Regions from separate parts of the Fructobacillus cardui genome, predicted to be linked through region 4. Evidence: riboswitches for the same ligand, from Rfam matches in the RefSeq annotation. Region 4 holds a riboswitch; each other region holds the start of a gene.
The links. Region 4 has a riboswitch for thiamine pyrophosphate ahead of thiW (energy coupling factor transporter S component ThiW). Riboswitches for the same ligand answer to the same signal wherever they lie in the genome.
Positions count from the first base shown of each region.

Region 1: it holds a riboswitch for thiamine pyrophosphate, as region 4 does, so the genes downstream of both, AABI20_RS06520 (ECF transporter S component) here and thiW (energy coupling factor transporter S component ThiW) in region 4, are expected to answer to the same signal.
Region 2: it holds a riboswitch for thiamine pyrophosphate, as region 4 does, so the genes downstream of both, AABI20_RS06565 (TenA family protein) here and thiW (energy coupling factor transporter S component ThiW) in region 4, are expected to answer to the same signal.
Region 3: it holds a riboswitch for thiamine pyrophosphate, as region 4 does, so the genes downstream of both, thiS (sulfur carrier protein ThiS) here and thiW (energy coupling factor transporter S component ThiW) in region 4, are expected to answer to the same signal.

Region 1 is NZ_CAUZLS010000007.1:29,487-32,766, forward strand. It holds gene AABI20_RS06515 (FAD-dependent oxidoreductase) at 164-1,504, shown strand; TPP riboswitch at 1,614-1,704, shown strand; gene AABI20_RS06520 (ECF transporter S component) at 1,788-2,345, shown strand; gene AABI20_RS06525 (ATP-binding cassette domain-containing protein) at 2,358-3,280, shown strand, end outside.
Region 2 is NZ_CAUZLS010000007.1:38,283-41,562, forward strand. It holds gene AABI20_RS06555 (PH domain-containing protein) at 1-1,072, shown strand, start outside; gene AABI20_RS06560 (MarR family winged helix-turn-helix transcriptional regulator) at 1,271-1,729, opposite strand; TPP riboswitch at 1,862-1,950, shown strand; gene AABI20_RS06565 (TenA family protein) at 2,092-2,748, shown strand; gene thiD (bifunctional hydroxymethylpyrimidine kinase/phosphomethylpyrimidine kinase) at 2,745-3,280, shown strand, end outside.
Region 3 is NZ_CAUZLS010000004.1:156,471-159,750, forward strand. It holds gene AABI20_RS05225 (replication-associated recombination protein A) at 1-370, opposite strand, end outside; gene AABI20_RS05230 (DUF1694 domain-containing protein) at 439-813, opposite strand; TPP riboswitch at 1,069-1,158, shown strand; gene thiS (sulfur carrier protein ThiS) at 1,285-1,482, shown strand; gene thiF (sulfur carrier protein ThiS adenylyltransferase ThiF) at 1,488-2,141, shown strand; gene AABI20_RS05245 (thiazole synthase) at 2,145-2,915, shown strand; gene AABI20_RS05250 (hypothetical protein) at 2,933-3,118, shown strand; gene AABI20_RS05255 (MFS transporter) at 3,151-3,280, shown strand, end outside.
Region 4 is NZ_CAUZLS010000008.1:21,384-24,663, forward strand. It holds gene AABI20_RS07000 (YjjG family noncanonical pyrimidine nucleotidase) at 1-274, shown strand, start outside; gene AABI20_RS07005 (thiamine-binding protein) at 337-636, opposite strand; gene AABI20_RS07010 (HAD family hydrolase) at 633-1,289, opposite strand; gene thiW (energy coupling factor transporter S component ThiW) at 1,335-1,841, opposite strand; TPP riboswitch at 2,119-2,224, opposite strand; gene AABI20_RS07020 (2-keto-4-pentenoate hydratase) at 2,423-3,244, opposite strand.

The sequences.
Region 1 (3,280 bases), on a different contig from region 4:
GGCTAAAATCCGAATTTTATATAAATTAGAACGACTTTATCTGTCCCTTTGTTTTATTTGATACTTTCTTGAAAACTGTTGGATAAGTAATTGACAGAACACTGTTTTATTGGTAAAATTTAATTACAATTTTCACATAGCTATATATTAGGAGGCACTTTTAATGAAAGTTGCAGTAATTGGTTCAACGCACGCCGGCGTGTTTGCCGCTAAGCAGATCAAGGCAGACCACCCAGACGCTGAGGTACACGTGTTTGAAAAGAATCAAACAGTTTCTTTTTTGTCATGTGGAATCGCCCTTTGGATTGGTGACAATGTTTCATCAACTGACAAGATGTTTTACGAAACACCAGATTCAATGGCAAAGCAGGGCATTTCAATGCACATGCAAACGCTTGTTGAAGCTGCAGACTTGGAAGCAAAGACTTTGAACATCAAGGACTTGGTTTCTGGTGCCCAATCAGAAGAAACTTTCGATAAGATTGTCATTACTACTGGTTCACGTGCCATTAAGCCTCGCATCCCCGGTATCGATTCTGACAAGGTCTTTGACTCAAAGACTTGGGACAACGCCAACGCCTTGAAAGAAGTAACTGAAAAGGTTAAGCGCGTAATCGTTATTGGTGCTGGTTATATCGGTGCCGAATTGGCAGAACAATTGTCAGTCAACGATAAGGAAGTGACTTTGATTGATGGTTTGGACCGCGTGTTGGCCAACAACACAGCGCCTGAATTCTCATCTGTTTTTCAAAAGGCCTATGAAGACCATGGCGTTAAGTTAGCGCTTGGTCAGATGGTTTCAGGATTTGAAGACACTGCTGATGGTATCAAGGTTACTACTGATAAGGGTACTTACGAAGCTGACATTGCCATCTTGGGTATCGGTTTCTTGCCAAACACTGCGATGTTCCGTGACCAAGTTGATATGTTGCCAAACGGCGCCATCAAGGTTAACAAGTTCATGGAAACTTCTGTTACGGATGTCTTTGCTGCCGGTGATTCAGCAACCGTTTTCTACAACCCAACACAAAAGGATGACTATATTCCATTGGCAACCAATGCTGTTCGTCAAGGAATCTTGGTTGGTAAGAACATTGCAGAACCAACGATGGCTTACCAAGGTACACAAGCAACATCAGCTGTTGAATTATACGAAATGGCTTACGCTGCAACTGGTTTGACTGTTCAATCAGCAGCTCGTAAGGGTGTTGAAGCAGATTCTGTGACAATTTCAGAAGACTATCGTCCTGATTTCATGTTGTCAACAACGCCTGTTAAGGCTTCATTGACTTGGGAAAAGGGTACTCGCCGCATTGTTGGTGCTGCCTTCTTGTCAAAGCATGACATTTCACAAGCTGCCAACGTGGTTTCATTGGCAATCGAAAACGGCATGACAATTGATCAATTGTCAATGACGGACTTCTTCTTCCAGCCCAACTTCGGTCAACCAGTCAACTATGTTTCATCAGTTGCGATGGCTGCCGTTGCTAAGGCAAACAAGTAAAAATCAGCTTTATTTAAGTACTCGGACATGACGTTCGAGTACTTTTTTATTTGAAGGCTCTTGCATAAAGGTCAGAGACAGTGTAAGCTAATAAAGTAGTAAATTTGAATATAGCGATCTGGGGTACCATTTTGGTTGAGAATTAAACCCATTGAACCTGTTAGGCTAAGACCGACGAAGGAAGATCCACACAAGTTTTTTTATGACCACCCGTGTTGGACTCTGCCCAGGCGAGTGGTTTTTTTAATGCCTTTATGTTCCTCTGGACGCAAAGGAGAGAATAATGAAACAAAAGTGGACGCTACAAAACGTGATTTTGCTGGCTTTGATTGGGATTATCTTCTCGGTCATTTACTGGATCATGGATCCGGTTTACCAAATCGTTAACAGTGGCTTGGCCGTGATTGGATTGCAAGCCTTTACGAATGAAATCACGCTTGGTGTATGGATGATGGCCGGACCATTGGCTTCTTACATTTTAAAGAAGGTCGGTGCAGGTTTTATCGGGGAAATGCTCGGGGCTGCCGGTGAAATGTTCTTAGGTGGTTCTTATGGTGTTGGAACACTCTTGTCTGGCTTTATCCAAGGAATTGGTTCTGAGCTTGGTTTCGCCTTGACCGGTTATAAGAACTGGTTTGCTGGTCTTTGGTTGTCAACCTTGACTGGAACAGTCGTCACCTTTGGTTGGGACCTCTTTAAATCAGGTTACATCCACTACAAGCTGAGCTTGTTAGTTGCTTTGTTCATCGTTCGTTACCTATCAATCTTCTTCTTCTCAGGTGTCTTGGTACACTTGATTGCCAAGTTGTTGGATCGATCAAAGTTGTTGTCCCACGAATAAGGAGGACAAAAAATGGCAATAACTGCCAGAAACCTCACGGTGGCTTATCGTGATCAAGCCATTATTGATGATTTAAATTTAACGCTTGAAAAAAAGACCCTAACCCTGTTAATGGGGCCTTCCGGGTCAGGAAAATCAACTCTGTTAAAGGCCTTAGCGGGTCTTTACCCCCAATATGGCGGTCAGGTCAGTGGTGAAATCGAAATTGACCAAGCGGCGATTGCTACACTAAAGGCGAATGAAAGGGCCAAGCGAGTGGCTTTGCTCTTTCAAAATCCCGATGATCAGTTTGCCATGCCGACGGTGCGAGAAGAATTTATTTTTGCACTGGAAAACCTTGAATTGGGCAAGGATGAAATTGATCAAAAGACGGCTTGGGCATTGGAAAAGGTTGGTCTGACTGATTTTATCGACCGGTCCTTTGTGACTTTGTCCGGTGGGGAAATGCAAAAGGTTGCTTTGGCGGAAGTGTTGGCCCTGGGGGCCGACTACCTATTGTTGGATGAACCGTTTGCTGCCGTTGATAGCCAATCGCGAAAAGACCTCCAGGTGTTGCTCCAACAGCTGAGTCAGGAGGGCTACGGCATTTTTGTTTCAGATCATGATCCGGCTGGGTACTTCGACAAAATCAGCCAGTTTTATCAGTTGAAAGAGAAGTCCTTGGTATCGGTTCCTGAAAATGACTGGGGTCAATATGATTATCAAAAGCAGACGGTGGTGTTAAAACCAGTCGCGGAAAGCGACCAAGCACAAGATACTGCCTATCGTTTTGATAACCTGCGGATCCAAAACGGGGAGCGGTTGGTCTTAGACCAGGATATCCTGCAAATCTTTGCCGCAGGGATTACCTTACTGACCGGTCCAAATGGGGTCGGTAAGTCTTCCGTTCTGAAAACGCTGGCACGATTGCACCGTTATGAGGGTTCTTTGACCTA
Region 2 (3,280 bases), on a different contig from region 4:
GAAAGACCCGCAGGGGCAGCCGTTTGATGTTGAGAGTGACCCGAAAACCGCCACTCGAACAAGCTCGTTGCGGTCCAATGGTCCTAGCAGACTTTCTGCTGATTCCTATCGGGCTTCTGCTCTGTCTTTGATTATCTACGCCGTGACGATGCCGGAAGTCATCTTTCAATTTTTTATATTTTTGGGTTGGTTCGTTCACTTAGACCAGCAAAAGGTAGTCAGTCGTTGGCTTGAGCAGGAATTTACCAATCATGTTCTGGGATTGGGCACACTGGTGATTGTCTTGCTGGTGGTTCTGTTTGTCTTAATCGTGATTGCTTTTAACGTTTTGCGAACGGTGATCTTGTATTTTGGCTTTGAAGTTCACCATGATGCCGGTCATTTAACGATTGCTCGGGGACTTTTCAAACGACAAACGATGCATCTGTCGATTAACCGGATGCAAACGGTTGAGGTCCGCCAAAATATTTTTCGGCAGGCACTGGGCTTGGCGACCGTCAAGACGCGGTTAATTACCGACGAAAATGGCGAAGACAAGGTTTCTAAAAACGTACCCACCTTGATTCCAATGGTAAAATCAGGAGCTGTTGACCACTACTTGTCACAGTGGTTGCCTAATTTTCCAAGCAAGCCAATCAAAAAGACCAGTAGCTCAACCTACCAGATTTTGACAATGATCCGTAACGGGCTTTTTTGGACCTTACCCCTCGCCGCCGTCCTGATTTATGTTTTCCAACGGTTGCCGCTCGTTGTTTTACTGGTTTTGCTTGTGTTGTCCTTCGTTGTCGGTGCTGGCTGGTATAAGGGGAAGGCGACAACCGCCCAAGTGGTTAACGGCCAGGTTCTTGTTTTAAAAACGGCGAAGAACTACGAAACCATCACCACCTATATTGCCTGGGATAAGATTCAATCGTTGTCCATTAAGCAGAGTTGGTGGCTAGCTCGTCGTAATCAGCGAGCCCACCTTGCCGTGGTGGTCCGAACTGATGCCAGTACGAAGGTTTTGACTGCTCGTTACTTGCCAATGGAGGAGGTCAAAGCCATCTTTGATTGGTACCAATTACTTGGCTAACAAGCACATTCGTTGCTGAAATCAGTGTATAAAAAGTGCTTTGAAACATCATACTTGCTTGCAAGCGGCTGAGCTACGGGTATTTACTTGTGTGAAAAGAAAACGCAGCGCTGATTTTTGGGCCAAAGAAAAAAGAGTCGAGGATACAATTATGTATGCTCGGCTCTTTTCAATTTGTGATGTGATGCTTCGGCAATCTTAGAAGTGGTGGGTTTTGACGACTGCTTGAGCCTGGTCAATACTTTCTGGCAAGGAGGCATCAAATTGGCTCCAGAGGTCTTGGTCAAATTGATTGACGATGTCTAAGGCCTGTTGTAATTTTTCCTCACCAGCTTGGGTTAATGAGAGAGCTTTTGAGCGCGGATTCTTCTTGCCAGGATAGCGGTCCAAAAGATCTTCACGGCTCAGTTTGGTGATAATGGCCGAAGCCGTCATGGCATCGACATCCGCTGCCTTAGCCACCATAATTTGAGTAATCTCGGTATTTTGTAAACTCAGGCCATGAACAGTGGCCAAAATTTGGAATTGGGGGTGGGTTAAGTCAAGCTCGCGGAGACGGTATTTCATTTGGCGGAACCAGTCAGTATACAAGTTGAAAAATTTCTGATTGGTCGAATCCATGTAGCGAGAAAGGGAAGCGGTTTTGACAGGGCTCATGGGAACCTCCTTAGTGTTAGAATTAATCTGTAAGTATACTTATAATATAACTGATTTCACAGCGTGTGGCAAGCGCTCACTGAGAAGTTTTTTCACACGGGTTCTAATTTCCGTGCTATACTGCTTGTGTGATAAATAAAGTTGGGGTGCCCTGAGCTGAGAATATACCCATTGAACCTGATGCCGCTAGCACGGTCGCAGGAAACTTCGAAAAGCGGATTTAAATCCTAAAGACATTGTCCATGTTCGGTAATCGTCAGTAGGCCATAAGTCCTCAGCTCAGGCTGAGGGCTTTTTATTTTGTCTAAATGGCGACTAACCCCATAGTCTGCCAAAATAAAGTTGATGATTGAGGAGAAAAAATGACGAAGATGCTGCCGTTTTCCGACTGCTTTATGCAAGTGATGGAGGAACACAAGGCTGATTTTTATGCCAATCCCTTTATCCAAGCAATGATTGCTGGGGAAGTTAATCCTGAGGCGCTGCTCTACTACGTACAACAAGATTACCGTTACCTGGGTCACTATTTGCCACTGTATGAACAGGTTTGCCAGACATTAACCGGACAAACAATTGATGCCGAAGTGGCCGATGATGACCGGGAATACGCCGCGCACAAGATATTACTGGATTTGGCTCAAACCGATGATAAGAGCATCCAGGAAGGCAAGTATCCAAATGCAACGGTTACGGACCAGTACGTTAACCACATGGCTAAATCAGTTCAAAAGGATTCGTTTATCGGCTTGGTTGCCTTGGCTGCCTGCCCTTACGACTATGCCTACTTAGCTGATTTGTTGATTCGGGATGGTCTCATTAAGCCAGACAACCCATTTATGCCATGGGTGGGGTACTACCGGGGGATTGATAAGGGTTTGACGCGACCAATGTTGGCTTTAGTCAATCAGACGGCCGAACAAGTGAGTCCTGAAGTGCAAGAGGAAGCCTTAGCTGCTTTTATCCAATCAACAAAGTATGAAAATCAATTCTTCCTGCAGGGAATGGAGGCAACAAAATGATTGATCCCAACCAATATCCGACAGCATTGACCATTGCTGGTTCTGATTCCGGTGGTGGTGCGGGTATGCAGGCCGATATCAAGACCATGCAGGCCTGCAAGACCTACTCAACGGTCATAGTGGCCGGGTTAACCGCACAAAACACACTGGGTGTGCAGGGTGCTTATCCAACTGATTTGGCCGTGATTGACCAACAATTTGCCTCGGTGATGGCTGACTTTGATGTTCGTGCAGCAAAAACAGGGGCACTCTTCGATGAAGCCCGTGTTCTTCAGGTGGCGAAAAACATTCGTCACTACCGACAAAAGAACTTCGTGGTCGATCCCGTGATGGTTGCCAAGGGCGGAGCGGCCTTGCTTGACCAAGCTGGCATTGCGGCCTTGAAGAACCATTTGCTGCCACTTGCTACGCTGGTAACACCAAACCTTCCCGAAGCCGAACTCTTAGCCGATATGAAAATTAGTAACCGTGACGGCATGGTTACCGCCGGTCAAAAAATTCAGGCCCTAGGGGTTCCAAACGTTATCGTCAA
Region 3 (3,280 bases), on a different contig from region 4:
AGATAATCGCGCCCGATTCGAGGTGAGGGAGGAGAAAGTCTTGCTTGACCTTGTTGAGACGATGAATTTCATCCAAAAGAAGGACAACTGTCCCCGACATTTTTGCTTCTTCAGCAACGACCTGTAAGTCCTTTTGCGAATCGGTTGCCGCGTTCAGGGCTCGAAAGGCAAAGTTTGTCGAACCGGCAATGGCCGAGGCAATCGAAGTCTTACCAGTTCCGGGTGGGCCATAAAGAATCATTGATGAAAGACGCTTGGCTTCCACCATCCGCCAAATGATTTTATTTTCGCCGACTAGGTCTTCTTGGCCAACGATTTTTTCAATTTTTGTTGGCCGCATCCGGTAGGCCAGTGGTTTTTGTCCGGGCATGAAGGCTCCTTTATCAGTATGGCTTTGTCTTGATAAAAAAGAAGCCGGTTGAAACCGGCTTCGTCAGGTTACAGGTCAATTGATTCCTGGTTTACGGCTGATTTTGCCGCAAGAATGACCGCGTAGGGGTTATCAGTTTGTGTTGTTCTTTCAAAATCGGATAAAAGGGTATAGGGGTGATTGGTGCTGACGGCCATTTGCAAGTAGTTGATGTAGGCATCACCACAAGCATCCTGGTCAATCAGTAAGGTCGTATCTGGCCAGTTGGCCATCCGTGCCTTGAGTTCATCTTGAACTTGGCTATCGTCGGCCTTTGATTCTTTAACGGCCGCGACTACTCGTTCACGAAAAGTGCCTAGGTAAAGGCGCTGTTCATCAGGGTTAATCTTGGGACCACCATTACCTTGCTGCCCCTGTTCTAAACGGCTGTTAACATCATCCATTGGGTTATCCTCCAATTACTTTACTACAGACAATTATACGGAAAAAGCTGTGGAGATTAAAGGCTTGTCTGCTATTTTTGGGTGTTATCCAACATTTGTCGGTTGATTAACCTAGTCTATTGAATGCTGTTAATGAAAAATCAGAAGCGGTGAAGATTTTATTAGAATTGGTCTAGTAAATCCAGTGAAACTTTGTCCCGTTTCATCAGTGGACATGTCAAAAAATCCATGTTATATTGATTTCGAAAATTGAATACGAATTATCTGGGGTGCCGACTGGCTGAGATTATACCCATTGAACCTGATTAGATTAACGTCTGCGTAGGAAGATAGTGATGATAGTTTTTTTGTAAGCTGTTTTTGCGTTTTTTGACGTAGAAACAGCTTTTTTGTTCAATTTTTAACAAAAGGGGATAGCAGCTGCAAGGGAAAACTGATTTTTGGCGGTCAGACCCAGAAGGGAGAAAAGAGATGGTCACAATTAATGGCGAACATATTGACAACATCGCTGGTGGAACGGTTTTGAGTTTACTTGAAGAACAAAACCGTCATCAGGACAATGTGGTTGTTGAACTCAATGGTCAAATTTTATCGAAAGCGGCTTTGGCTGAAACGGTGCTGGTTGAGAACGACAAAGTGGCAATTATTGCTTTTGTAGGTGGGGGTTAGGAAAAATGACAACGATTGCAATTGACGGCCAGGCGGTGGAATCCGTCTACCTAAAAATGAAGGATCGCAATGTAGCTGACAGTCAGGAAAAGTTGGCAGCTGCTCATGTGACGATTGCCGGTTCAGGGGGATTGGGGTCTAATATTGCCATTGCGCTGGCCCGGGCCGGGGTTGGTCATTTGACCTTGATTGATTTTGATGAAATTGAACATAGCAACTTGAACCGTCAGCAGTTTAAGCTAAGCCAGGTTGGCTTACCAAAGGTGTTGGCCCTGAAACAAAACATCCTGGAGTTTAACCCCTTTGTTGAGGTGACGACTTGGCAGGAACGAGTGACGGAGGACAATGTGTTGGACCTCTTCACCGGTGCCAATATTATCTGTGAAGCTTTTGATGATCAAAATGCGAAAGCAATGCTATTACGGCGGGCGCAAGAGGTTTTGCCAGAAACGCCGATCGTGATGGGCAACGGCTTAGCCGGTGTTCACGACGCTAATCAAATTCAAACCGTCCGGCAAAGTAACCATGTTTACCTTTGTGGTGATGGCCAAACCAAGGGAGCAGAAGGTTTGATGGCCGCTCGTGTTCTGATTTGTGCGGGTCATCAGGCGAACCAAATCCTACGTTTAATTCTAGAAAAAGAGACAGTAGAGGAGTAAAAAATGTCGACAAATGATCCATTGGTCATCGGTGGCCACCAGTTTGAATCACGCTTTATTTTGGGTTCTGGTAAGTACTCATACGAGCTGATTGACTCAGCGGTTAACCATGCCAAAGCGGAAATTATCACGATGGCTCTTCGCCGAACGAGTATAGCTGAGGAAAACATTTTAAACTTTATTCCGCAGGGAACAACAATCTTGCCAAACACTTCGGGGTGCACGAACGCTGAGGAGGCAATCCGGATGGCGCGAATTGCTCGTGAGCTGAGTGGGAGTGATTTTATTAAACTAGAAGTGATTCCTGATAAGCAGTATTTGATGCCCGATAACTATGAAACGTTAAAGACAACCGAAGTCTTGGCCAAGGAAGGCTTTATTGTCATGCCTTATGTCTTGCCTGATTTCAATATTGCAAAGCAATTAGTCGATGCAGGTGCTGCTGCCGTCATGCCATTGGGAGCACCAATTGGCACTAATAAGGGCCTTTCAAACAAAGATTTGATTCAAATTTTGGTCGACGAGATTGACCTGCCAATTATTGTGGATGCCGGAATCGGCCGTCCCAGTCAAGCGGCCGAAGCAATGGAAATGGGTGTCGATGCCATCATGGCTAATACGGCAATGGCAACAGCGGGGGACATTCCCCTGATGGCCGAAGCCTTTCACTTAGCGATTGAGGCTGGTCGCAAGGCTTACCTGGCAAAACCAGGACGAATATTGACGAAAAAGGCTGCACCATCATCACCGCTGGCAGGTGTGAGCCTTGGTTAGAAAGGAAAGGAGTGGCCATGATCCAGCCGAAACGGGCAAGGCTTCATCTATCATTAGCACAGAAAATCATCTTGATTAATTTTCTTGGTTGGGTTTTTATCTATGCCGATCGAACAATCTTAAATCCAGTGATGCCGGAAATTCAACGGTCTTTTGGTCTGAGCCATGCTGAATTGGGACTGATTTCATCTGTTTTTTTTTAACCTATACGGTTAGTCAGTTACCATTTTCACGTTTGGCTGATGGTCACTCGAAGAAGCTTGTTGTCGCTTTGGGCTTTTTCTTCTTTGCAGTAATGACTTTTCTATCGGGTATCGTGCCAACCTTTACTCTTTTTCTATTGGTGCGATCTCTGGTTGGTTTAG
Region 4 (3,280 bases):
AGACCAGTACTTTGACCAAATTTTCACTTCTGAAATGATTGGTGCTTCTAAACCCGACGCCGCCTTCTTCGACCGCATTTTCCAAGACAACCCGCAAATGACCAAGGAAAATACAGTAATGATTGGGGATGGCTTAACTTCTGATATCCTGGGTGGCCAAAACTATCAACTCGACACGATTTGGATTAATCCCAATCACAAAGAAAGCCCGTCAGAAATCAAACCAACTCAAGTAGTTGAAGATTTGCCAACTTTGGAAGCACTCTTGCAATAATGAAAGCTGCGCTTCTATCATCATCAGCTCAAAAAAGTCAGACCTTTGCGGGTCTGACTTTTTTATTTTTGGTACTTACCGATTTTTTGATCAATCGTTAAAATTTCACCATCGGGCTGATAGGCAACCTTGATATAGGCTGAAACCTTCTTGGCACCCGCCCGAACAGCCACACGCTGACACTCTTTCACGATGTCCATCAACTGGTTGTAATCATCGCCTTCAATCGTTGTTTCAAAGGGACCAACTTCATAACGTAAACCAGTACTTTGAATATACGCAATTACCTCATCGACCATCCGGCACAACTCATGGTCATTTTCGGCTGCTGGTAAGACCTGAATCGCTACACTTGCACTCATTTATTTTCTCCTTTTACTACAGTCGCAAAATCAATCGTTTCATCTGCTAAATTTTGTAAATCAGTCCACTCTTCCTTTGACTGATGGTCATAGACACCAATCACAAGAAAACCCGCTCTCTTTGCAGTTGAAGCCGCATACAGTGCGTCCTCGTAGACTGCAATCTTGTTCGGTTGCTGGCCAAAATATTGTGCAGCAGCCTGGTAAATTGTGGGTTGCGTTTTATCCTGCCCAACATCTTCACAGGAAAAAACAAAGTCAAAAAACGGCAGTAATTTCAGACGGCGAAGACAGTCTTTGGCTAACGCCGAGCTACTAGCGGTTGCCAGAACAATTTTGCGACCATTTTTGTGCATGCCTTGTAAGTACGCATATACCCCCACCTTAAGCGGAACATCATTTCGATAGTGTTGGTCCATCAAAACTCGCATTTCCTGCGCCAAACTTTCAGCAGTAACGGGTAAGACAAATAGTTCTTGTATAAAGACGGCCGAATTCGTCAAAGTCATGGTTTGAATCCGGTCATGCAAGTCTGCTGGTAGCTGATCAATGCCATGTCGGTGAAGCAATTCAGTTGCTAAATCCTCCCAAAAAGGCATGGAATCAACTAATGTGCCATCGAGGTCAAAAATCAAATATTCCTTACCGCTCATCGCTCACTCTCCCCTTACCAGACTTGTTCTAAATGCCGTTGTTATTTAGTCCAAGCTCGCGTGCATTCGTTTGAGCAGCCCCGTCTTCTGAAAAATTAAGGTCACTGCCAAGCCCATCCCAGCACCCACAATGGCAGCTGGTGTGTAATATGGCACAAAGTAATACCACTTGTGGACGTCCAAGCCATAGAAAATTTTCATCAATGGATAAGAAGTTAACGCCCCTAAAATACCTGTTCCAATCACTTCACCAAGGAAAACCAGGTAAAGGTTGTGGGTTTTACGATAAATCAAGCCACCAAGAATGGGGCCAAAAATAGCGCCCGTCACGGCTTGAATCGTCCGACCTGACATCATTCGCAAAATACCACAAATTAAGGCACTAGCCAAGCCATACCATGGCCCTACCAAAACAGCGGCTAAGACATCAACGAAGTGTTGGAAGGGTGCCATTGCCGGGAAATAGACAAAGCTATTTAAAACATAGGCCAAAGCAGCCAACAAGGCCGTTACTAGCATCTTCTTCGTTGATAATTTTTTCTGTGTCTTCATTTGAAAACGCTCCTTTTAAAATCAGTGGGGTAGCAAAAAAACAGCGCTCCTTTCCCACTTTTGCGGTTAAACCAGTCAGGCAGACCCTGTCTAGTAGAAAGTTCGGTCGAGACTAATTGGTCTCCTCTCACGCCGGAACACGGCTTCCCATCGCTGTTTTTTCAGAATCAAGGCGCTCCCCTTCATCCTGTCACGGTAAAATCACCGTGAATTATTCACTACCACTCCTTTCTCATTTAAAAGAAAAAATCGAGCACCCCAAAACGGAGCCCTCGATTACAAAAGTGATACGATTTCCTCCGCCGGCATTATCCGGTTCAGGTGTTCGGGTCAATGGTTTACCATCCTCTCAGTCTATTACACAAACTCCCCGATCGATTTTATTCAAAATAAGGGCCGCCCAATTTATTGGTGCGGCCAATTGTTGTTTACTGAAACAAACAATTTGGAACCACTAAAAAGGGTGACTGAACAATGAAGGTTATCAACATAATGGTAACCCTCATTACCCAACGAGAATGATTATACTCATTTTAGCGGAAAAAGACAACTATTCTGTCTGATATTTCAAAATTGTTTGCTTATTTACTAACTGCCACCACAACGTCTGCAAAATCATGGTTAAAGCTAGCTGTCCAGGTTCCTTCCGTTAGGTGTGGGGGCAATAGGAAGGTTCCTGAGGAAACTCGTTCCCCCACATGCAAGGTCTTTCCTTGCGCTGCCAATTTTTTAACTAGCCATTGCAACGATTTAAGTGGATTACCCAAAACTTCGGCTGAACTTCCCTCAGCCACCACTTCGCCATTATGGGCCAAATAGGCCTTCACATCCTCAAATTCAGCAACGGTCAAAGATGTACTTTCTCGTTCTGGTCCATAAACCACAAAACCGCCAACCGCTGCATCTGCCATGACTAAGTACTTGCTCAAAGATGGAAACCAGTCCGTAAACCGGGCATCAGGTACTTCCACACCAGCTGCTACAGTCGTTTTACGACGCAAATCTTCCAAAGAATCGGTAACTTGCAAGTCTTCCTTGGCCTTGAAGACCAATTCCACTTCTGCCAATGGGTCCAATAAATCGCTCTTCAACGAAAGATTGGCTGGTGACTGCACAAAATGGTTCTGCACCTGAGCCCCGTACAGTGGTTCGTTTGAATCGAACATATCTTGAGTTTCTTGGCTAGTCAAACTGACCTTGTAACCCCCAAGTGGCTGATTTTTCAATTCCATCAATTGGTCTTGCACTGCATAGGCAGTTTGATCATTGCTGACAACCTTCTCCCATTCAGTCATCTCAAGCGGTTGACGTTCTTGATAAGCATGATAGAGGGCCTGCGCCAATTTGTCCTCTTGCTTTGCTGGTACTACCTTCACCTTGGTCTTCAATTCAGTCATTGTCATATTTCATGCTCCTTTCAGTATACAAACAGCTCACGA